One region of the Lysinibacillus sp. FSL W8-0992 genome, then DNA from elsewhere that is predicted to be linked to it. Evidence: riboswitches for the same ligand, from Rfam matches in the RefSeq annotation. Region 1 holds a riboswitch; each other region holds the start of a gene.
What was found. A riboswitch is a leader RNA that binds a small molecule or an ion and turns the genes downstream of it on or off. The one in region 1 is predicted to bind thiamine pyrophosphate.

Region 1 (8,323 bases):
AGTGTGTGAAAAATAATGAAAGTTAATACAATTTATCTTGATAATAGTGCTACAACAAAGCCTTATAAAGAAGTAATGCAGACGTTTATGGCAGTGAATGAACAGTATTATGCGAACCCTGCATCGATTCATGCCATGGGTGTAGAATCAAATGAATTATTAATGCGTGCGCGTGAGCAAGTAGCAGATATTTTGAAGACTGAAGCAAAAAATGTGCTATTTACTTCAGGTGGTACCGAATCAAATAACACAGCAATTATTGGTTTAGCACGTGGCAACACACATAAGGGTAAACATATTTTAACTACGGAAATAGAGCATCCTTCTGTGTTAGAATCAGTCAAACAGCTTGAAAAAGAAGGCTTTGAAATAGAGTATTTACATGTAAATGCACAAGGTGTAATTTCATTAGACGAGCTAAAGGCAAAAATACGCAAAGATACGATTTTAGTTAGTATGATGCATGTAAATAATGAAATGGGTGCTATTCAACCTGTTTTTGAAGCTGCTACAATCGTCCATGCAGAAAGTCGAGCGGCATTCCATATCGATGCAGTGCAAAGCTTTGGAAAATTACCTTTAGCATTTAACGGTGAGGAAGGTCCTGATTGTATTACAATCTCTGGACATAAAATTCATGGATTTAAAGGCTCAGGTGTCTTAGCATTCCGAAAAAAAATGCAATGGCAGCCATATGCTTTAGGCGGTGGACAGGAATTTGGTTTACGTAGTGGCACAGTTGCTGTTCCGCAAGCAGTAGCACTGTCGAAAGCAGCTCGTATTGCAGTAGAAACAATGAATGAACGCGCGGAAAAATACCGTAAATGGCAGCAGCAAATCCGTGCTGAGCTAGAGCAATTTGGTGACGTTGTCCATATTTTATCTACCCCAGAAAGTGCAGCTCATATTTTATCATTTAGTGTTCGTGATTTAAAAGGTGAGGTAATTATTAATGCCTTACAAAAATATGGTGTCATTGTTTCTACATCAAGTGCTTGTTCGTCAAAGCAAACAAAAACGAGCCATGTTGTAGAAGCATTAAATATTGATGAACATTTTAAAAAAGGTGTGATTCGTGTGAGTTTTGGCGCACATGTAACATCTGAAGACATAGCACAATTTATACTAGCTATCAAAAAAGTATTGATGGAACTAAAAGGAGAACTTTTATTATGATTTGGAAAGAAATATTAATTCGTTATGGCGAACTATCGACAAAAGGACGCAACAAAATGGATTTTATCCGTCGTTTACGTGAGAATATTCGCTATGCGTTTGCAGATTTAGGGCATTTACACATTCGTACAGAACGTGATCGTATGTTTATCGCCATTCAAGATGAGGCACAAATGAATGTTTTAGTAGAAGGATTACCGAAAATTTTTGGGATTCAATCATTTAGTCCTGTTGCTGCTTGTGACAAAGATATGGATGCCATGAAACAGCTTGCAATTACGATTATGGATACATTTAAACATGAACAATTAACTTTTAAAGTTGAAGTTAAACGTACAGATAAAACATTCCCATTAGATTCTCACGGTATTCAGCGTGAAATTGGCGCTCATGTTTTACCTCAATATCAAAATTTATCTGTAAAAGTGAAACATCCAGATGTAGAGCTACGCGTGGAAGTGCGCCACGATTCAACTTATATGATGGCGCAAGTTATTCCTGGCGCAGGTGGTATGCCTGTTGGTTCTAACGGAAAATCATTATTAATGCTTTCAGGTGGGATTGATAGTCCTGTTGCAGGCTACTTAATGATGAAACGTGGTGTGCGTTTAGAGGCAATTCATTTCTTTAGCCCACCATATACAAGTCAAAATTCATTAGAAAAAGTAAAAGTGTTAGCAAATGAGCTAACAAAATTCGGCGCAAGTATTCGATTACATGTTATTCCGTTTACAGAAATCCAAGTGCTTATTAAAGAAAAAGTGCCATCTAATGTGTCTATGACTACAACACGTCGTATGATGTTAAAAGTTGCAGATAAAGTACGTGAAGAAATTAACGCACTTGCCATAGTAACAGGTGAAAGTCTTGGACAAGTAGCAAGTCAGACGCTTGAAAGTTTGACTGCTATTAACGCTGTAACGAATACACCGATTTTACGTCCGCTTATATCGAATGATAAATTAGACATTATTGAAATTGCGGAGAAAATCGGCACATATGAAACGTCGATACAGCCATTTGAAGATTGCTGTACAATTTTCACACCTGCTAGTCCGAAAACGAAACCAAAGCTTGAAAAAGTAGAGCATTATGAAAGCTTTTCTGATTTCGATGACCTAATTGAACGTGCTGTGACCAACCGTGAAGTTTACATTTTCCCGAAAAAAGAGCAGCCAACAGATAAATTTGCAGATCTTTTATAAAAAAATTACGGGCGTAACAAATAAATTTATCGTTGTTTTGCATTTATTTAAAAACGCCATTTAATAAGAAGGAAACCGTCTCAAAATCGTATTTGGGACGGTTCTTTTTTTAATTTTCTAGTCAATTTCCTTTAGAGTTACATTTTACCTTTATTTTTTTTGTATTAAAAAACAAATATCGCACATTCTATAATCACAAGGAGGTGAGACAGACATGACAAACAACAATGGTAGTTCAAACAAGCTTGCAGTACCTGGTGTACAACAAGCACTTGATCAAATGAAATACGAAATTGCACAAGAATTTGGTGTTCAATTAGGAGCTGATGCTTCAGCTCGTGCTAACGGTTCCGTTGGTGGTGAAATCACTAAACGTCTTGTACAAATGGCAGAATCTCAATTAAAAGGTATGCCAAAAAACCAATAATTGCAGAATAAGCAATTATAAACTTAAAACCAGTGACCGTAAAAGGCACTGGTTTTAGTTTGTTTAAATTTAGTTTTTTTATGCCAGACGATTACATGCATACATATAACAAAGCTATAAATACAATGATTTGAAAGTTGAAGCGCTTTTTTGAATGTCATTACTTTCGCAAATAGCGGAAATAACAGCGACACCATCTGCACCTGCTTTAATAACAGCAGATGCATTCAGGCAGTCAATACCACCAATTGCGACTATCGGCAACAGCGGATAAATGCTATGTGCTTGATGTAAAAATTCTGTTCCACAAGGTGGTTTGGCATCGTTTTTAGATGTGGTTGCATAAATAGGACCAATACCTATATAATCTGCTCCATATTTTAAAGCAACTTGCAATTCAGAAGCTGTATGGACAGAAACACCAAGGATCATTTGTCCAATTTTTTGTCGTACTAGTGAGACGGGATAATCATCTTGACCTATGTGAATACCATCTGCATTAAGCTTAAGGGCAAGGTCGATATCATCATTGACGATAAAGGGAACGTTATATTTCCTGCATAGATTTTGGCATTGACGTGCAAAATGCTCGTAGTGCTCATTCGTCAATGCATGTTGTCCTTTTTCACGAAATTGAAACATCGTAATACCTGCTTGCAATGCTGCCTCAAGTATTTCTAAAGGTTGTCTATTTTTCACATTCGCTGTGCCCATTATAAAATAAAGCTGTAAGTCACTCCTTTTCATGTATGGTCACCTCGCAAGTATCATGAAATTTTTTGTAAGCAAAATGATTCGTTGGTCCATTGCCATTTCCAATCGATAAATCATGGCTAATAGCTAATTGAATAAATTTTTTCGCTTCAATAATTGCTTGTTTTAAAGGTATTTTTTGACCAATAAAAGCGGTTAATGCAGCAGAAAATGTACATCCCGTTCCATGCGTGTTTTTCGTTGCAATTCGAGTAGATTGCATTGAAAATGATTCGCCATCTTCAAAAAATACATAATCTGTTGCAAAATGATCGTCATGTAAATGTCCGCCTTTGATAATGACACATTGAACACCTAATTTTAATAATGATTGAGCAGCTTGCTGAATGTCTGATAAATTGTTTATTTTTCTAGCAGTAAGTGTCTCTGCTTCTGGAATATTAGGCGTTACGATTGTAGCAAGAGGTAATAAATCTTTTTTTAATGCCTCAACTGCTTCTTGTTGTAATAAGTTTTCGCCACCTTTGGCAATCATTACAGGATCAACGATAAGCGGAATATTTAAATTAGACAGAGCTCGTGCAATTGTATGAATAATATCTGAAGAAAAAAGCATTCCTGTTTTTATTGCACTAATTGAAAAATCATCCAGTAGTGAATGAAGTTGTTTATTTACAAAAGCTTGTTCAATTGGAAGTACACCGTTCACTCCTAATGTGTTTTGTGCTGTTAAAGCAGTTATAACGGATGTCCCGAATACTTCTAATTCCTGAAATGTTTTTAAATCAGCTTGGATACCAGCTCCACCACCGCTATCTGAGCCAGCTATTGTTGTTACAATATGCATTATTTTTCACCGTCCTTCGATAAACGGTGTAATTCATTTAAGACCGAAACTGCAAAATCACCGTTATATGGCGCGGATGAAGCGGCATGTTCAGCAACTTTTTTATAGCACGTTAATGTATTGCACAACTGAGAAAATGGCTCATTACCTGCAATATAAGCTGCACAGCAAATGGCACTTAACAAACAACCAGTTCCTGTAACTTCTGTCATTCGAGCATGTCCACCAATAATCCATTGGGAGTGCTCTCCGTCAGTTATAAAATCTTTTTCACCAGTTACAATAACAATACAATTATATTTTTTAGAAATTTCTTTTGCTTTATCTTCAACAGAAATTGAACCGCTACCACTATCTACTCCTTTTTGTTGCCAATGAACATTAGCAATAGCGGCAAGCTCACCGATATTACAACGAATAACAGCAAAATGAACGGCTTCTAATAATTGCTGTATCGCTTGTTTACGTAAATTTGTTGCTCCAACACCAACTGGGTCCAAAATAATCGGTACACCTAGCGCATTTGCCTTTTTTCCAGCAAGTAACATCGATTCTTTTGTACGGGTAGTAAGCGTGCCAATATTAATCAATAAGGCTGATGCAATCGATACCATCTCCTCAACTTCCAGAGATTCATCTGCCATTACAGGCGAAGCACCAATTGCTAATAAGCCGTTTGCTTGAAAATTTGCCACAACATAATTTGTAATACAATGAATGAGTGGTTGTTTTTTACGAATAGTTTGAAAAATCATCGTAGTCCTCCTTTTTTTGGACGGACGTAAGCATGCAAAAAAGCTCTTTTTTTCGTGCGAAATATACACGTAAAAAGAGCCTATCATCAATAATAAGATGTGTGTTGCTCCCTACGTCAGTATTAACTAACAGGTTCAAAGGGTCAGGTTTTACCTTCTCAACTCGTTATGAGTCCCCCCGCAATCATGAAGTTTTTAGTTGTCCAAAATGTAACATACCTATCCACAGTATTCAATAGCATTTTATCATTATCTGGAAAGCAGTGACTGATGCCATATAATAAACCATGATAATTGTCATGACTTTCTTAAAATAAGGTTCATCCATTGAAAATAATAAAAAATGAGTTTTATAATAAACCTAGCAATAAGGAGGCAGTTATTATGAAAAGACAGGATTTAATCGCACCAGAATGGTATAACATTGTTGAGGAGATTGAGAAATATGCTCAGGACCCAACTAAAAATGCATTAATTGTTTATAATAATCATGAAGAAATTCAACATATTACATATGCAACTTTACTTGAAAAAGCAAATCAGGCGGCCCATGTATTTACTTCGCAGGGACTAACAAAAGGCGATGTGCTTTTAGTTATGGTTCCAAGATCTGTCGAGGCATATATCGTCTACATAGCGGCATTAAAAGCGGGCTTAACGATTATCCCTAGTTCGGAAATGTTGCGTACAAAGGATATTGAATACCGAATTACACATGCAAATGCAAAAGGAATAATTGCCTACGAGCCATATATTGAGCAATTTGACGAAGTAAAAAACTTAAAGGGTATTTTGCAATATGTTATTGGTCATGCTCATACACCATGGCAACCGTTGCTTGAAAAAATGGAGGAGCATCCTACAGACTATACGAATCCTACACCGACAAAAAGTACTGACAATGCTTTTTTAGCCTATACAAGTGGAACAACTGGCAATCCTAAGGCGGCTGTTCATACACATAGCTGGGGTTACGCTCATTTACGGACAACGGCACCGAATTGGTTAGGTGTTCAAGAAAATGATATAGTATGGGCTACTGCGGCGCCCGGTTGGCAAAAATGGATTTGGAGTCCATTCCTAGCAACTTTAGGAAGTGGTGCTACGGCATTTGTTTATAAAGGCAAATTTGATGCGTCAACTTATTTGTCATTGCTTGAAAAATTTAAAGTAAATGTATTATGTTGTACACCGACAGAGTATCGTTTTATGGCAGCACTCAATAATTTACAGGACTATAATTTAAGCGAAATTCGCCAAGCTGTATCAGCGGGTGAACCACTGAATAGTGAAGTAGTAAAAGTGTTCTCTGAAACGTTTGATATACAGGTTCGAGATGGTTACGGGCAAACGGAAAATACATTACTTGTTGGGACAATGGTTGGCATGGAAGCGCGCGTCGGCTCAATGGGTAAACCGACACCAGGAAATACAGTAGAAATAATCGATGACCTAGGACATCCTGTGTCGGAAGGTGTTGTTGGGGATATAGCAGTGCATCGAGAAACACCTGCACTCTTTAAAAAATATTTCCAAGATCCTGAACGCACAAACCTACAATTCCGCGGAGAATGGTATATAACAGGCGACCGTGCATATAAAGATGCTGATGGCTATTTTTGGTTTGAGGGCCGCGGAGATGATGTCATTATTTCTTCAGGCTATACAATAGGACCATTTGAAGTAGAAGATGCATTAATGAAACATCCTACAGTAAAGGAAGCGGCTGTTGTTGCTAGTCCAGATGAAGTAAGAGGAAATATTGTTAAGGCATTTATAGTCCTTCGTGAAAATGAGACTGGGGATGATACACTTATTAAAAAGTTACAAAACCATGTGAAATTATTGACTGCACCTTATAAATATCCACGTGCGATTGAATTTGTAGAAGTGTTACCTAAGACTGCCTCTGGTAAAATCCGTCGTGTCGAATTACGACAACAAGAAAAAGCGCATTACACACATCAATAAATATTTCCTAGGAAATAAAGTCGGAAAATCAAAGTTCATGTTTTTTTATGAACTTTTGATTTTTTGTTGTAGCCCCATTTATTTATAGTAAAATAATAAACAACAGAACATTTTTACATAAAAATTACTTAAAAGTGAAACGTTTTGGACATTTAGACGTATAACGTGATGAGGAGGCGTTTGTATGAATGTGAAAAGGTGGATAGCTTTGGCTATTGCAGCTGTGTTGTTAGTATTTTCATTAGGGATTAATACGATTTTTGCCATATTTAAATCAGACTTTTTTAGTAATTTTGACAGCATTGTCGCTGGAAATAATTTAAATGTTTATGAAACGGTTATTGAGGGTGAAGATTATAGTAAGCGTATTGCCTATTTAAAAGTTGATGGAACGATTCAAGATGTTGGATCGAACACATTATGGCAAACCGTTGCTTATGATCACCAGTTTTTCTTAAATCAGTTGGACAATATTTTATATGATGATTCAGTACAAGGTATTGTTCTTAGTGTTAATTCACCAGGTGGTGGTGTAAAGGAATCGGCAGAGATTTATAAAAAACTGTTGCAAATTAAAGAGGAACGTCAAATTCCAATTTATGTGTCAATGGATTCGATGGCAGCATCAGGTGGCTATTACATTTCAGCACCAGCAGATAAAATTTATGCACACCGTGATACGATAACAGGTTCAATTGGTGTCATTATGCAATCTATTAATTATCAGGAACTTGCAGAAAAAGTTGGCGTGAAATTTGAGACGTTTAAATCTGGGCAACATAAAGACATGCTGAGTCCAACGCGTGAAATTACAGCAGAAGAACGCGCTATGATGCAAGATATGATTAACGAATCATATGAAGAGTTCGTTGATATTGTTGAACAAGGACGTAATATGTCTGAAGCTGACGTGAAAAAAGTGGCAGATGGTCGAATTCTTGGTGGAACAAAGGCACTTGAAGCAGGCTTAATCGATGAAATTGGCGACGAGCAAGCAGCTATTGCAGCTTTACGTCAAGATTACGGTTTAGAGGATGCAGTTTTGTTTGAATACAGCTATGATCAAGGTGGCCTACCGTCATTAATTGGTATGAAAGTAAGCTCTCTTTTTGGTCCATCGGCTGAAGAAAAAATGCTAACGAAAATTATGACAGAATACAAGGCACCTAAAATGATGTACTTATATGGTGAATACTAAGGAGGGCATACCATGACAAACAATGAATTC
Region 2 (8,323 bases), 1.5 Mb from region 1:
ATTCCACCGCGATGGCGCTATGCGTTTTGATGGTAACCTTGGTTCTACTTTAAGTTATGAACCAAACAGCTATGGTGAATGGGAGCACAATTTAGACTATAAAGAGCCACCATTACGTATTGATGGTCATGCAGATATCCACGACTTCCGTGAAGATGACAATAACTACTTCGAGCAACCAGGTAAATTATTCCGTCTTTTATCTGCGGAAGAACAACAACGCTTATTCGAAAATACAGCAAACGATATGGCTACTGTTGAAGAATTCATTAAACGTCGTCACATCCTACACTGCTATCTAGCTGATCCTGCATACGGTGAAGGTGTAGCAAAAGCGATGGGTCTTTCATTAGATGGAATGAATCTTTCAAACCCATATGTAAAACAAGAAGTAAAACCAGAAGTAAAACAAGTAGCAAACATTTAATATTCCACTTTATTGATATCCAATATTGCTTGCCGTCACTGGCAAGTAGACAAAAGGTAGCGAGAATTAACTTCTCGATGCCTTTTGTCATTTTTACTCCGTTTAATTGCTAGTTCCTTTGAGTTTTCCCAATAAGCTTTATAACAAGCAGCTATAATGGAAGACTATCTTACATATTTTAATCTTCCTTCGTTCTAAAGCTTTCTCATCTGTCACAAAAACAGATACTGTAATATTCCGTTTACTATTCAGTTGATTGGAGCCAAGTGCCACCACTCGTTCTGGAAGGTATCTCCCCCACTCACTGATAATGTAACACAGTGGAATTCAACGATTAAATTCACCTATAGTTATTGTCTTTTTGATTCGTAAATCCCCCATTGTCATATAGGTGTTTTTATTAACATTTATATCTATCGATAAATTCCACAATTTCATATTATTTTCATACTCTAAATAACGATAAGATATCCTGACATTGTTGCGTACTAATACAACAAAACTGGAATGGAGGAAAAGAACGATGTCTATCAGAAAAAAACTCTATATTGGATTTGGTACAATTATTCTTTTACTACTAATTATCTGCTCAATATCCTACTACCAACTGAATAACATCGATAAATTGAATAAAGAATTATTTGAAAACCGTGTTAATAAACTTATACAAGTCGATAAAATCCTTATCGCTGCTGCTTTGCAAGGAAACTATCTTCGTTCATATATGCTTGAACCAGATGACGTAACAATACAAAAGCTCGAGGAGCAAGAACAAATAATCCAAGCTAAAATAACAGAGCTGGACAAAATGTTTACTAGCCAAACAACACAACAGCAAATGGACATTATTAAAACGAACCAAGCCATTTTTGAAAATGCAGCACAAGAGATTATCAATACATATAACCCAGATGATGTACAATCTGCTATCAATATTCTTAGAGCAAGAGCACATCCTGCAAGAGAGGCAATTCAACAAGCAATTCACGAGATTGCCATTTATGAAGAGGAGCAAATACAACTAGCCCGTGCAGAGTCGTCAAGAGCAGAATCTGTAAGCTCGAATATCATCCTAATCCTCGCTGCTACTTCTATAATTCTCTCCTTTATAATTACGTTCATTATGACAAGAGTGATTACAATTCCCGTTAATAAACTAGCCACAGCAGCAAATGTAATTGCTAGCGGAGATCTACGACAGGAAGATGTAGAAGTAAAAACAAAAGATGAAATTCGAAATTTGGCTGATTCATTTAATGTCATGAAAACTAATTTACGCTCACTTATTGATAATGTCGCAAAAAATATTGAGTACACGACTTCTAGCTCTGAAGAATTGTCGGCAAGTACAGAGGAAGTTTCTCTTACTTCTAGCAATATTGCAAAACGTATAGAAATCATGGCTGAGGACGGTAACCAAGCTGTAGTTACTGGACAGGATACCTCTACCGCTATGGACGAAACAGCTCGTGGTGTCCAACGCATCGCTGAAGCTACACAAATGCTACATTCAAAGGCAATTGATACACAAACTGTTGCCGATAACGGCGAAAAAATGTTGCAAACGACTGAAAATCAGATGATGGTCATTCAGCAATCCTCAGATAAGACAAACGAACTCATTAAACAGTTAAGTTCACAATCGGCTGAAATTGAAAATATCACGAAAGTTATTACCGATATTACCGATCAAACCAACCTACTTGCACTTAATGCAGCCATCGAAGCTGCACGTGCAGGCGAACACGGACAAGGCTTTGCAGTCGTTGCTGATGAGGTACGTCAGCTAGCTGAAGAGTCAAAAATATCCGCCAACCAAATTATCAATTTAACTACAAATATTCAGCAAAACACAAGAGAAGTAGAAAAAGCTGTGAGCGTCACAGTACAAAAAGTTGATGAAGGCGTTACATACATTCATAATGCACAAACTGCCTTTAATGAAATAATGGACGCAATTGAACATATGGCATCTGAAATTGAAGACGTTTCAGCTTCCACACAGCAAATTTCTGCCGCTACTGAAGAGGTTGCTGCATCGGTCAATGAAATGTCATCTGTGGCAAAAAATGCGGCACAGCAATCCGAATTGATAGCTGCGGCAATTGAAGAGCAAACATCAATTATTCAAGAGGTTAACGCTGTTGCAAAATCATTAAGTGATGAGGCAACAACCCTTCAAGAAGAAATAAATAAATTTAAAATTTAATAGCCAGCCAAAAAAAGAAAAAGTGTTAGATTGACTGCAATCAATCTAACACTTTTTTGCTATGAACATTGTTATGACTACGGAGGACACTTTCCACTCTTCACACTGTAAGCTACAACTCGCTTGTGAGTGGTTCATTGCGTTTTATGTTCTGTGCAGGCACCGCATCCACTACCATTAACTATTGCGCTCTTGTTCCATTTTATTTATTACTAAAGGGAAAACTTTAACGCCTCTGTTCTTTATCATTGATACAGTCTGCTACCAGTATCTTTGAACTCTTTTGCCTTTTCCTGCATCCCTTGATGGATTGCTTCTGTCGTATTTAAATCTTTTTCCTTAGCATAGTTACGAATATCTTGAGAAATTCTCATACTGCAAAACTTAGGACCACACATCGAGCAAAAATGTGCCGTTTTTGCTCCTTCTGCAGGTAAAGTCTCATCATGATATTCTACAGCTCGCTCTGGATCTAACGATAAATTAAATTGATCGCGCCAACGAAACTCAAAGCGAGCCTTTGAAAGAGCGTCATCTCGCTGCTGTGCACCAGGATGACCTTTAGCTAAATCCGCTGCATGTGCCGCAATTTTATATGTGATAACACCTACACGAACATCTTCTCGATTTGGTAACCCTAAATGCTCCTTCGGTGTTACATAGCACAGCATCGCTGTTCCAAACCAGCCAATCATTGCAGCGCCAATTGCTGATGTAATGTGATCATAGCCAGGAGCAATATCCGTCGTTAGAGGACCCAATGTATAAAATGGCGCTTCTTTACAAACTTCTAATTGCTTGTCCATATTTTCCTTAATAAGATGCATTGGCACGTGCCCAGGTCCCTCTACCATCACTTGTACATCGTGCTTCCAAGCAATTTGCGTTAACTCCCCTAGCGTTTCAAGCTCTGCGAACTGCGCCTCGTCATTGGCATCTGCAATTGAGCCAGGTCGTAATCCATCCCCTAACGAAAAGGCAACATCATACGTTTTCATAATTTCGCAAATTTCTTCAAAATGAGTATATAAGAAATTTTCTTGATGATGGAATAGACACCACTGTGCCATAATTGAACCTCCACGCGAAACAATACCCGTTACACGATTAGCTGTAAGCGGTACATAGCGCAGCAACACACCTGCGTGAATCGTGAAGTAATCAACCCCTTGTTCAGCTTGCTCGATTAGCGTGTCACGATACACCTCCCACGTTAAATCCTCAGCAACGCCATTTACCTTTTCAAGCGCCTGATAAATTGGCACTGTTCCAACAGGCACAGCAGCATTACGAATAATCCATTCGCGAGTTGTATGAATGTGCTTCCCAGTAGATAAATCCATAATATTATCAGCACCCCATCGTGTTGCCCATGTCATTTTTTCAACTTCCTCAGCGATGGATGAAGTAACAGCTGAATTTCCAATATTGGCGTTAATTTTCACGTGGAAGTTACGGCCGATAATCATCGGTTCCGCCTCCGGATGATTTATATTAGATGGCATTATAGCACGCCCTGCCGCAATTTCTGCACGTACAAATTCTGGTTTTAAATTTTCGCGAATCGCTATAAATTCCATTTCTGGCGTAATAATTCCTTGTCTTGCATAATGAAGCTGTGTCACATTACAGCCTTTTTTCGCACGTAAAGGTTTGCGAGAAAGCTTTGGAAAAACATTTTCCTTTATGCGCGGGTCATCCGCGTTGCGGAATCCATTATCCTCGGGCTTAATGGTACGTCCCTCGTATTCCTCTACATCGCTCCGTTCTTTAATCCACGCACGACGCAAAGCTGGTAAACCTTTTGTAATATCGACTTTGTAAGTTGGATCTGTATAAGGGCCACTCGTATCATAAACTCGTATAGGTGCATTATTCTCTTCACCAAAGCTACCCGTTGTGGGGCTTAGCTTAATTTCACGCATTGGCACTAATATATCTGGACGTGATCCTTCTACATATACTTTTTTACTTCCTTCAAAGCTTGTCATAATATTCATGTTTTTTTCGCTAACTGTTGTCATTTACTATTCCGCTCCCTTTTACGTAAATTATTAAAAGGACCGAATCTAGCCCACTCCAACAAGTAGCATTACAAATAAAAAGCCGAATCCAAAAAAATATTGGATCCGGCTGTACATGTAAGGTTACATTTATCGCAAAGTTCAAGGAGTGCGAAGTTCATTAACTTTCCCACGCTGGTATGAGCCAGATCAGGTCCAAAGGGTCAAGAAACCTCAATGCGTTTCCCTCTCAGCCCGACTCATCGGACTCCCCTAGTTAAGCTATTCAGTTTGATGCTAGTGTAACAGATATTCCTAATAGATGGAAGCCATTAAGTAAATAGTATTTCTGCCATATAAATTACGATTGTCACTGTAATACAGCTTACAATTGTTGAAAAAAGCACCGTTTGTGCAGCAGTTTCTGACCCTAAATCATATTCTAGAGCTAGACTCGAGCTATTACGTGAAGTTGGAAATGCACTCGCAATAAAGAGCGATTGGGCCACAACGCCATCTAAGCCGAGGACAAAAATGATAAGTAATGCAACAGCTGGACCTACTACAAGTCGTGTAAAACAGCTGACAAACACAGTTCTATTGAACATTGATTTAATTTCAAGCTGAGATAGTTGCGCACCGAGCGTAATAAGAGCAACAGCGATAAACCCATCAGCAACGTGGTCAATTGGAATACGGATAAATTGGGGAATGCCAATATTAAAGAAATTCATTGACACACCGATAATGAGCGCATGAATAATCGGCATTTTCAGGAAGTCCTTCACAATGGCCATACCTGATTTAGTTGAAGAAATTAAATTATATAATCCATATGTATAGGTCGTTACATTTTGAAAAATAACGAGTATAACTTGAATGGCCACCCCAATTGGTTGTGTCACAAAAATCATTTGTGCCACCGGAATGCCATAGTTACCAGAGTTAATGAGTACAACACTATTTTTAAATACCGCTGCCTCTGTTTTCTTTAGACCTAGCCCCTTCGCTATAAAATGACTAAGCACCATTTGACTCCCAATAAAGAGCACAATAAATAATGCCACTTCACCGAGCACCGATAGTTCCACGCTCGTTTCATATAAATTTACAAATACGGCTGCTGGCATAAAACAATATGTAATAAGCTGGGATAGCGCTTTTAAATTAAATTGAAATTTCCTCTGTAAAAACGCCCCAAGTACAAGTAACACTAAAATAGGCGCAACAATTTTAAAGAAAATCATACCGAGATACATCATGGAGGCGCCCCCCTTTCATCTTTCTATAGTAAAACTGTTCCCAAACTGGGTCAATGCCCTCTCCGCTCTACCGTTTACATAAAAAGAGACTGTCCTTGGAAAAGGACAGTCTCAACGTGTCTACAAAAGCATCAAGAAGTTTTATCGGCGGTTTCTCAAAGGTTATCGGCGGTTTCCGAGGGTGTATCGGCGATTCCTCCACGTTTATCGGCGATTTCGGAAGGTTTACTGGCGATTCCCTCGGGATATTCATTTTGCTTTGTAGAAAATTCAATAGCTTAATTATGCAAGTTTAAATCGATTCACGACTTCTTGTAGCTCTTTAGAGATTTGGTTCATATTGTTAATTGATTCTGCAACCTTTTGCATTTCTGCCTGTTGATCCACAGCAGATGCACTTACTTGTTCAGCAGAAGCTGCAGTTTCCTCTGAAACGGCAGAAATACTTTGAATCGCTGTAACTGCCTGATCTTTTTGCTCTAACATTTGGGAAAGATTTGACAAGAGGTCATTAATTGCCGTTGCAATAGAATGAGAAAGCTCATTATTATCTTTAAAAGCAAGCTCTGTATTTTGCACTGATTCATTTTGAGCTTGCATCAAATCAGCATTAGAAGCAATAACAGACACCGTTTGCTTCGCATCTTCTAGAATGCTAGTTACCGTTTTCTTAATCACTTCTGTTTCGTTTTTAGACTGTTCCGCTAGTTTACGAACTTCTTCCGCTACTACTGCAAAGCCTTTTCCATGCTCTCCTGCACGAGCAGCCTCAATACTTGCATTTAACGCTAGTAGGTTGGTTTGCTCCGTTACTCCTTGAATGGATACAATAATTTGGTTGATATTTCTGATGTTGCTAGATAAAGATTCCATCTGACTTTGAATGCGTGCATTCATTTCATTTGTTTCAGCATTTCGATCACGTAAGCCTTCAACTTCTTTCATGCCCTGCTCTGTAGAAGCTTTTGTTTTCATTGACAGCTCATCCATTTGTTTGGAAAGCATTGTAATGGCGTCAATTTGATCGGATAAATCAATCATTCGATAATTTGTTTCTTCCGTATCCTCTGATTGTTTCGAAGCACCTTGCGCAATTTCATTGATAGCTACAGATACTTCCTGATTTGATGCGACAATTTCATTAAATGCTTCATTGACATCATCTGATGATTGATTAAGTAATGTTGAAGAATTTAATACCGTATGGATGGCATCATTCGTTTTGTCCAGCATATTGTTATAGGCTACTGCAACAGCACCAATTTCATCTGATTTTATAAATTTTTCATCTATTTTTTTAGTTAAATCGCCTTCAGCCGCCGTTTCAATAGATGCACGTAAAACTTTCAAAGGCTTTAACTGTTTAAAGATAAACATCGCACTGGCAGCAGCCATTAAAACTACCATAATGATTGCAGCTACAATCGTAAAGATGAGAACTTTATTATACGTTTCTAATATTTTAGATTTAGGTAAAACTAACTGCACTGACCATACTTCGTCAATGTTTTCTAACATCATTGGAGCAAAAGCATTGAATGATTCTTCTCCAAGCTGCTTAGAGTCAACATACAGACTATCTAGCACCCCATTGTCCATGGATTGTTTAACACTTGTCCAATCAATAGCATCCTGCATATTCGTCCCGTCTAGCTTTACGTTAATACTATTTACTGTTAACATACCTTGATTTGTAATAATTCCTGCATAACCACCATCAGGAGTAATGGATTCAGCTAATCCCTTTAAAAAATCAACAGATAAATCTGCCGTTAATACGCCAAAATTTTTACCTGAGGCATTAACTAGCGGTACTGCAATTGTCGTCATCGATATCGTTTTACCATTCACGCTATAATCATACGGCTCTGTTAGCACAGCACGACCTTCTTCTGTTGGTATACGATACCAATCAGCCGCATCCGTTTTGTCAATTCCCTCTATAGCATTAGTAGAAGTCTTATTTCCATCTTTAGTTAAATAAGGTATGAAGCGATTATTTTGATCTATTAATGCAGTGTCGATAGTTGGGCCAACTTTTATAGCGCCATTTTCAAGGACGGCACCTACACCAAGTAAATCCTCATTTTTCATTAAATTAGTTTCCAGTATATCCATTACACTTTCTGTTGAAAGCTCGTCATTTTTTTGCATTGCTTCAACAATACGTTTTGTCGTTTGTAATGTATCATTGGCTTTCTTAAACCGTTCGCTCATCTTCGCAGCAGATAATTCCGCGTTTTGAAGCGTTGCGTTTTCTAAATCATTGACACTCTGATTATGTAGAATAACACTTGTTACCAATGTATAAGCAATAAATAACACTAAAAATAATCCTAAAATTAAAGAAGATAGTTTTAAAGCAATACTTTTTGGTTTTTTCATTACAAACACCTCCATTTTTATAAAATAATCATAATGT
Region 3 (8,323 bases), 580 kb from region 1:
CAAACAATTCTGAAATGCGCGACAGCGAGGGTTGCGGCTTACACTGTGCCCGCGGAAAGCGAAGTGGATTTTTACGAAATAGAAGACTGAAACATTGCTAGGAGCCCGTGCCGAGTGCTGTAACAAGTGACAGGCACAGAAACAAGTACAGGCACAGAAACAATTGAGGCTTTTTCCATATAAAAGATGTTGTCTTAAAGCAAGAATATAGTTAAATGCATGATAAAATAAAATAAATGAAAAAGACAGGAGGCGCAAATACAATGAAATTATTTCATACAGCCGATTGGCATTTAGGCAAGCTTGTACAAGGGATGTATATGACTGAAGATCAACACTATATTTTACAGCAATTTATGCAAGCCATCGATAAAGAAAAACCGGATGCAATTATTGTAGCAGGAGATTTATATGATCGCTCAATGCCACCTGTAGAGGCCGTTAATTTACTGAATGATGTTTTAGCAGAAATTGTATTGGAGAAGAAAATTCCTGTGTTAGCGGTCGCCGGCAATCATGATAGTGCAGGTCGATTGAATTTTGGTAGTCGTGTAATGCGTGATAGTGGATTACATATAGTAGGTCAGTTCACAAAAGAGCATTCACCTATTGTACTAACAGACGAATTCGGTGAGGTCCATTTTCATCTTGTGCCGTTTGCAGAGCCAGCTTCAGTCCGTACTATGTTAGAAGATGATACGATTCAAACACATCAAGATGCAATGCAAAAAATTATCGCACATATCAAACAAACGATGGATACAACAAAGCGTAATGTTTTTATTGGACATGCCTTTGTGACGAAATACGGCTATGAAGAAGAAAACACGAGTGATTCAGAGCGTCCACTATCTATCGGTGGGTCTGATTGTGTGGATGCAGCGCTATTTAAACATTTCAACTATACGGCACTGGGGCATCTCCATAAAGCCCATTTTGTATTGAATGAATCGATTCGATATGCGGGTTCTCCCTTAAAATATTCGTTGTCTGAACATTTACATGAAAAAGGCTTTTTAATTGTAGAACTAGATGCAAGTGGAAACGTAGACGTCACTAAACAAAAACTTGTGCCAAGACGTGATCTACGAGTGGTAGAGGGCTCGATGGACGATTTATTAAAACTACCACCATGTGAAGATTATGTTTTCGTACGTTTAACAGACGCCACACCAGTCGCTTCACCGATGGAGCGAATTCGTACAGTATTTCCTCATGCGATGCATATTGAACGAAAAGCGTCACGAATGCAAGAAAACCATGAAGTACAAGCAATTGAAATGGAAAAAGTAGAGGATATTGATTTATTTCGAGGATTTTATGCTGATATTTTGGGTGAACAGCCTGACTCAGAAACTGAACGTTTATTTATAGAAATGTTACAGGAATTATTAGAAGAGGAACGGGAGGCAGTTCGATGAAACCACTCAAGTTAACTATTACTGCTTTCGGTCCTTACAAACATACAGAAATTATTGATTTCCAACAGCTTGGTGAATATCGGTTATTTGCTATATCAGGAAAAACAGGTGCTGGTAAAACGACTATTTTTGATGCCATTTGTTATGCACTTTATGGATCAGGAAGCGGAGAAGATCGTCAGGATACAGCGATGCTTCGAAGCGGTTTTGCTGCAGATGATGTTTACACTTCAGTGGAATTGGTTTTTGAAATGAGAGGTAAAGTTTATCAAATTGTACGTCAGCCGGGCCATATTAAAGCAAAAAATAAAAGTGTTACAGGAAAAAAAGTCGAGTTAGCAGAAATGAAGGATGGTAAATTTGACTTTAGTATTGTGGAAAAACAGCAAACAAATGAAGTAGATAAAAAGTTGTTGGAGATTATAGGACTAACAAAAGATCAATTTAGTCAAATTGTAATGTTGCCACAAGGAGAGTTTCGCAAACTTTTAACTTCAGATTCAACCAATAAAGAAGTGATTTTACGTAAGATTTTTAAAACGGATCGTTTCAGTGCAATGACAAAAAAGCTAGATCTAAAAAGAAAAGAAGCAGAAAAGGATTTAGAACGTGCCCAGCAATTAAAAGAGCATTTACTTGGGCAGATTGCAGGCGTTTTACCACACAGATCATCAACACTATTTACTTGTATAAGCAATAATACCGACAATATGCATCAGCTAAAAAATGCCCTTGAAGAGGAGCAATTCTTTTATAGTGCTAGTATACGAACGGAACAAATGCGCTATGAAGAAGCTTATGCAAATCATCAAAAAGAACAAGAATATTACAGTATGGCAAAGGCGCTCAATGAACAATTCGATCAACAGGCACAACGACAAGCACGTTTGCAATTGTTGATGCAACAACGAGAAAAGTATACAGCTATGGAACAGGAAATACAGTTAGCAGAGCAAGCAAATCGTCTCATTATGCTTGAACAACAGTGTGTAGATTTACGGACAGAGCAAAATCGAAAAGAACAACTTTATCAGCAAGCTACAATTAATCACCAAAATGCAGTAGAACAACTGAAGAAATCGCAACAATTGTATACAGAGGAAGAAGCAAAAGAGCCTGAGCGTCAGCAAATATTGCAACGCGAAATAGAGCTATTAGCATTAGTGCCGAAATTTGAGGCATTTGAAAGTAATCAGCAGCAATTAGAAATAACAGAACAGCTTGTCGAAAGTTCCAAGCGTGCAGTAGCTGATAATCTTCATATTTTAGAAAAAGAACAAATGCAAGTTCGACAATTAACAGCAACGATTGAGCAATATGAAAAACAGATGGAACCATATGCAGGCTATTTAGAACAGCTTCCATTACTGAAAGAGCAAGTAACACTATTAGCTCAAATTGAAAAATATGAGCGAGCGATTGAAGTAGCTGAGCAAGCTGTTACAAATGCACATCAACAATACAAAGAAAGTAAGCAAGCACTGCAAACAAAAGAGCAACAATGGATTACCGGTCAGGCAAGTATATTAGCAGCTAAGTTAAAGGACGGAGATCCATGTCCAGTTTGCGGTAGCACAACACATCAACTAACACATAGAGAACCGTTAGAAGTAGTAGATGAAGCGGAGCTAGAATCTTTACGAGCGATGACCAATGCAATTGAGCGTAAATATTTGGAACAAGAGGCGACGTTAAAATCGACTAAAAAACTGCTTCAAGAGGCAATTGAACAAGTAGATGCTTATCATATTTCAATAGCTGATCGATTAGAACTGACAACTTCTTTACACGCTATTGAACAACAAGTGACTGTTTTAAAAATAGTGAATGACCAACTGTCCGTCGCGCGAGCTAAGCTAAAAGGGCAACACGAAAAAAATGAACAGCTACAACAGAAACAATTACAATTAGAGCAACATTTTGCAGAGCAATCGAAAGAGTTAATAAAACAGCAAGCGATTGTAGAAGAACAGCAAAAGCAAATACCCGAACATGTACAGTCATTACGAGCTTTAAAACAAACGATTGCAGATGTGGGATCGCAAAAAATGGCGTTACAGTCAGCTTGGAACGCAATACAACAAAACTTACAAACGACTAAGGAAGCAACAAATAAAGCATCAATGGCAGAAGAACTAGCTAAAACCGCATATGAGGAATTGCTAAATAAACTGAATGACAAGCGTGAACAGTTTTTAGTAAGCATGAAAGATGTTGGTTTTACAACGTATGAAGACTATGCTTCTGCAAAGCGTAGCGTTAGTCAAATTGATGATTTACGTAAAGCATGTCGTGACTATGCCTTACAACTACATTCCTTACAGCAACAAATGGAGGATGGAGCAAAGCATCTTGAAGGAAAAGAAAAGCAAAATCTAACAGTATTAGAAGAAAAGCTTGAGATGCTCCGTGCCACATATGAAGAAGCATTTAAAACCTTACAACAAACGCAAAGCTATGCAAAGGCATGTGCTGACTTTATTGTTAAAGTAGAGGAAACGGCAAAGGAAATCCGTGTCCTTGAAAAAGAAGCAGGTCGTGTAAAAGAGCTTTACACAGTGTTGAATGGTCAAAATCCGAAAAAACTTTCCTTTGAGCGGTATATTCAAATTAATTATTTAGATAAAATCACTGCGGCAGCAAATATTCGTTTATTCCATTTATCGAATGGACAGTTTGAACTGCGTCGTTCCGATCGGTTAGAGAAACATGCGAAGCAAAGTGGGCTTGGGTTGGATGTCTATGATGCGTATACAGATCAATTAAGAGATGTCAAAACATTATCAGGTGGGGAGAAATTTAATGCATCATTAAGTCTTGCATTAGGTATGGCCGATGTAATTCAAAGCTTCCAAGGTAATATTCGTATTGAAACAATGTTTATTGACGAGGGCTTCGGTTCATTGGATGAGGAAGCGTTAAATAAAGCGATTGATACGCTAATTGATTTACAAGACTCTGGAAGAATGATTGGTGTTATTTCACATGTAGCCGAATTAAAGGCTGCTATGCCGGCAGTATTACACGTTGAAAAAACGCTGAGCGGACATAGTACAACACATTTTGAAGTAAAATAAGTGCCAGTCACTCAAACAATTCTGAATTCTTAGGGCACTGGGAGTAGGGTTAGACCACAAAAGAGTGCCAGTCACTCAAACAATTTATGTATAACAAAGTAAAAACCTACGAAGCCTCCTGCGGCTTACAGATTGTTGCGCCGCAGGAAAGCGAAGTGGGTTTTTACGTTATAGGAGCCCATTGGCTATTATTTTTTGTGTGTCGTTACGTTTGGAGTTGTTCCTTTTTTTGCTGCGACCACTTTTTTGACAATCGGAATAACGATGGGCGCTAATTTTATAGCAGTTTTAACTACTTTCGATACTTTCATGAATACGACAGCTCCTTAGTACTAAATTTTAACGAATAACTCGTACAGCTTGGACAATATTCCAAATGACAATGCCTAATGAAACGAGTAAATAAATACCAAAAGATACAAACCATATGATAATAAATGTATTCCCATTAGACGAAGGATCAAACGTGTTTAATGACATAGTAGAAAATATAAAGACGATAAAGAAAATGATACCAAAGACAAACGGTATTAAATGAGAAATAAGTGCTTTGATGGAGTGTCTCTTGACATCGCTATCTTTTGACACGAAATAAACGATTAACGGAACGATAAATGGTGCAAAAAAAATACTGAGATAACTAAAGGCAGATAAAATTTTTGGATTCTCCATAGTAGTCCCTCCTTTTTAATTATTTACGCATAGAAAACTCGAAAGTTTCAAAAAAATTAATGTTGAAAAGGTTGTAATTGCAAAAGTGTTTGCGTACAATGAGGGTGTTCAACAAAAAAATTAGATGTAACGACCACAAGGGGAGCTGATGATGTCAGCTGAGACTGGGCACGTAATGCCTTTACTCTTCGAACCTGTAAGTTAACGCTTGCGTAGGGATGTGGATAGAAACCGACACTTTTACGATGTGAGGCTCTGTCCTGGCATCGTTTTTTTATGCCGGATTGACATGCATATCAAAATGATTTCTATTCCTGCTCTTGTATCCTACATCGGAACAAAGGAGAGAATAATAATATGGACAAAAAAAGATTACTCATGCTGGTGGAAATTGCAATTTTCGCAGCGGTAGGACTTGTACTCGATCAAGTTTCCTTTAAAGTATGGGCACAAGGTGGCTCGGTAAGCTTAGTAATGGTACCAATCATCTTAATAGCATTTCGTTGGGGTCTCTTGTCAGGGCTCACAACCGGGCTATTGATTGGTGTTATGCAAACAATGTTTGGTGCTTATATTGTGCACTGGCTTCAAGGATTACTAGATTACGGGGTAGCCTTTACCGTAGTAGGTTTAGCGGCAATCGTTCGTGAACCTGTATTAAAAGCGGCAACAGCTTTAAATAAAAAGAAAATGGCCGTTTATATTGTCATTGGTACGTTGTTAGCTGGATTCCTACGTTATCTTGCGCACACATTTGCAGGTGCAGTATTCTTTGCAGAGTATGCAGGCGAGCAAAACGCATGGATTTATTCAATCATTTACAATGGAACATACATGCTTCCAGCAACAATTTTAACAGCCATTGTTGCTGTGCTATTATTTACAGCTGCGCCACAATTAATGCAGCGAAAATCTTAAACACTATAAGACTGTCCTAAAAGAGAAAATAGTATGCTAAGTGTTACTTAGTATGCTATTTTTTTTATCATCCAAGGTTTCCACGTTATTTGGTCAATATTTTTTAGTCGAAGAACTTCAAAAAAGGCCTAATTATTATTTGCATGGTACTTATGAAATAATGTTAGCATAGAATAATTAAAGCGTTTGGCGTTATGGACATATAAAGTTATGTTATATTAATGAATAGATATTAGATGAAAGGGACGTTAAAAATGATTGTAAAAACGCAAGAAGAAATTGAAGCCTTTAAAAAAATTGGTCGCATTTGTGCAGAAATTCGTGAGGCAATGAAGGAAGCTACAAAACCGGGTGTGACAACACTTGAATTAGATGAAATTGCAGGCCGCATGTTTGCTGAAGCAGGAGCTATTTCTGGTCCTAAAGGAGAATATGATTTCCCAGGATACACTTGTATTAGTGTCAATGAGGAAGTTGCCCATGGTATTCCAGGACAACGTGTTATACAAGAAGGGGATATTGTAAATATTGACGTATCCGGTTCACTAAATGGCTATTTTGCAGATACAGGTATTTCATTTGTAGTAGGGGAAGGTTACGAGGATAAAGAAAAACTTTGTCACGTAGCAAAAAGTGCCTTTGATCGCGCTATGACAAAAGTAAAAGCAGGTTCTAAATTAAACCAAATTGGGAAAGCTGTAGAGCGTGAAGCTTATGCAAATGATTTAACTGTTATTATGAATTTAACAGGTCATGGATTAGGTCGTTCATTACATGATGAGCCAAACCATATTTTAAATTATTACGATGCTTGGGATTCAACAATTATGAAAGAAGGTATGGTGCTAGCAGTTGAGCCGTTTATTTCTGCGAAAGCAGAACATATCGTTGAAGCTGGTGATGGCTGGACATTTATTACACCTGACAAATCATTAGTTGCCCAAATTGAGCATTCAATTATTGTTACAAAAGATAAACCAATCATTTTAACTTCATTAGATGAAGCATAAAATAGCCAAGTGATAAACAAGGCTAAATGAAAAACCTGCTTACCGATTTATTTTCGGTGAGCAGGTTTTTTTTTGACAAATCGGATACCAACGATTAGGACGCCACATAAAAATAGAGCCGCTGTCGTCACAAGTAATTCATCAAGGTGGTTATGGAATGCAATGCCAATATAAGCCCATATAAACACGCTAGGATAAACAATATCGAAATGATAATAGCGAATATGTAAGGCGATGGCTACACCGATTGACAGTAAAATAACTGCCCAAAGTGGGTTGCTAAGTCCAAAACCATGCCATTCATAAGATGTTAGCGTAAAACTTGCATTTGTCATCATGATAAATGTAGACCAGGCAAAATAAATTGAAATGGGCAGACGGCCAGTTAAAGCATTATTTGTATGCGGATAAGTATTGTAAAGGATAAACAAGTACAATACTAAAATTACAGAACAACAGAAAAATACGATGAATAATTCATAATGCCAAAATAAAATAGAGAGCGCCTGTAAAATGCATACATTGCTAAAGAGAACAGTCTGTTTAATAGATGTCTTTTGAAAATTCATAACTAACCAATATGCGAGTAAAATGTAAATTAATATCCATATCATATAACTAATATTAATAGGTGCAAACATTACGGGAAAACGATTTGAGATTTCTAACGAAGATTGACCATTTATTTTTATGAAATAGGATGAAAAGGTTAGGATGAGTGAGACAATAAAGGTTATTGTCATTAAAATAAACTTAGGCAAGGATTCCTCTCCCTTCGTGTTAAATTGTATAGGGAAAAGACAAATAAGTATATGACTGTCACATAATATCTATTTTATTATAGCGGAAAACCCTTACAATGTATCATATGAATTTGCATTAAAAAATCTACATTTTACCATTTGAATATGCATCCAAATATTTCTTTAGTACAATAGAAATAACCAATTTGAAGGAGTGGAATTTTTATGGCTCAAAATCTTAAAAATCTTGACCTATCGATTGAACTAGATAAAAAATTATATAAAAAGAAATTAAAAGTACTTCAATACGAAATGTTAAATGCACAGCAATTTTTACTAAACAATAAAATCGGACTTATTTTAGTATTTGAAGGAATGGATGCAGCAGGTAAGGGTGGGGCCATTAAACGTCTAATTGAACGTGTAGACCCACGAGGTTACATAGTCCATCCAATTTCAGCTCCACAGCCTCACGAACTACG

Region 2: it holds a riboswitch for thiamine pyrophosphate, as region 1 does, so the genes downstream of both, thiC (phosphomethylpyrimidine synthase ThiC) here and thiM (hydroxyethylthiazole kinase) in region 1, are expected to answer to the same signal.
Region 3: it holds a riboswitch for thiamine pyrophosphate, as region 1 does, so the genes downstream of both, thiT (energy-coupled thiamine transporter ThiT) here and thiM (hydroxyethylthiazole kinase) in region 1, are expected to answer to the same signal.

Annotation. Positions count from the first base shown of each region.
Region 1 covers NZ_JBBOZQ010000001.1:2,009,921-2,018,243, forward strand. Annotated here, with positions in the region: gene NSQ74_RS09935 (cysteine desulfurase family protein) at 16-1,176, shown strand; gene thiI (tRNA uracil 4-sulfurtransferase ThiI) at 1,173-2,381, shown strand; gene NSQ74_RS09945 (alpha/beta-type small acid-soluble spore protein) at 2,596-2,808, shown strand; gene thiE (thiamine phosphate synthase) at 2,923-3,555, opposite strand; gene thiD (bifunctional hydroxymethylpyrimidine kinase/phosphomethylpyrimidine kinase) at 3,542-4,369, opposite strand; gene thiM (hydroxyethylthiazole kinase) at 4,369-5,124, opposite strand; TPP riboswitch at 5,216-5,314, opposite strand; gene mbcS (acyl-CoA synthetase MbcS) at 5,509-7,095, shown strand; gene sppA (signal peptide peptidase SppA) at 7,280-8,293, shown strand; gene NSQ74_RS09975 (RDD family protein) at 8,306-8,323, shown strand, end outside.
Region 2 covers NZ_JBBOZQ010000001.1:515,482-523,804, forward strand. Annotated here, with positions in the region: gene NSQ74_RS02445 (catalase) at 1-427, shown strand, start outside; gene NSQ74_RS02450 (methyl-accepting chemotaxis protein) at 951-2,636, shown strand; gene thiC (phosphomethylpyrimidine synthase ThiC) at 2,882-4,660, opposite strand; TPP riboswitch at 4,810-4,924, opposite strand; gene NSQ74_RS02460 (AEC family transporter) at 4,972-5,901, opposite strand; gene NSQ74_RS02465 (methyl-accepting chemotaxis protein) at 6,184-8,286, opposite strand.
Region 3 covers NZ_JBBOZQ010000001.1:1,426,700-1,435,022, forward strand. Annotated here, with positions in the region: gene NSQ74_RS06865 (exonuclease SbcCD subunit D) at 264-1,421, shown strand; gene NSQ74_RS06870 (SMC family ATPase) at 1,418-4,498, shown strand; gene NSQ74_RS06875 (hypothetical protein) at 4,687-4,809, opposite strand; gene NSQ74_RS06880 (DUF4870 domain-containing protein) at 4,838-5,170, opposite strand; TPP riboswitch at 5,299-5,406, shown strand; gene thiT (energy-coupled thiamine transporter ThiT) at 5,528-6,088, shown strand; gene map (type I methionyl aminopeptidase) at 6,343-7,098, shown strand; gene NSQ74_RS06895 (hypothetical protein) at 7,146-7,859, opposite strand; gene NSQ74_RS06900 (polyphosphate kinase 2 family protein) at 8,067-8,323, shown strand, end outside.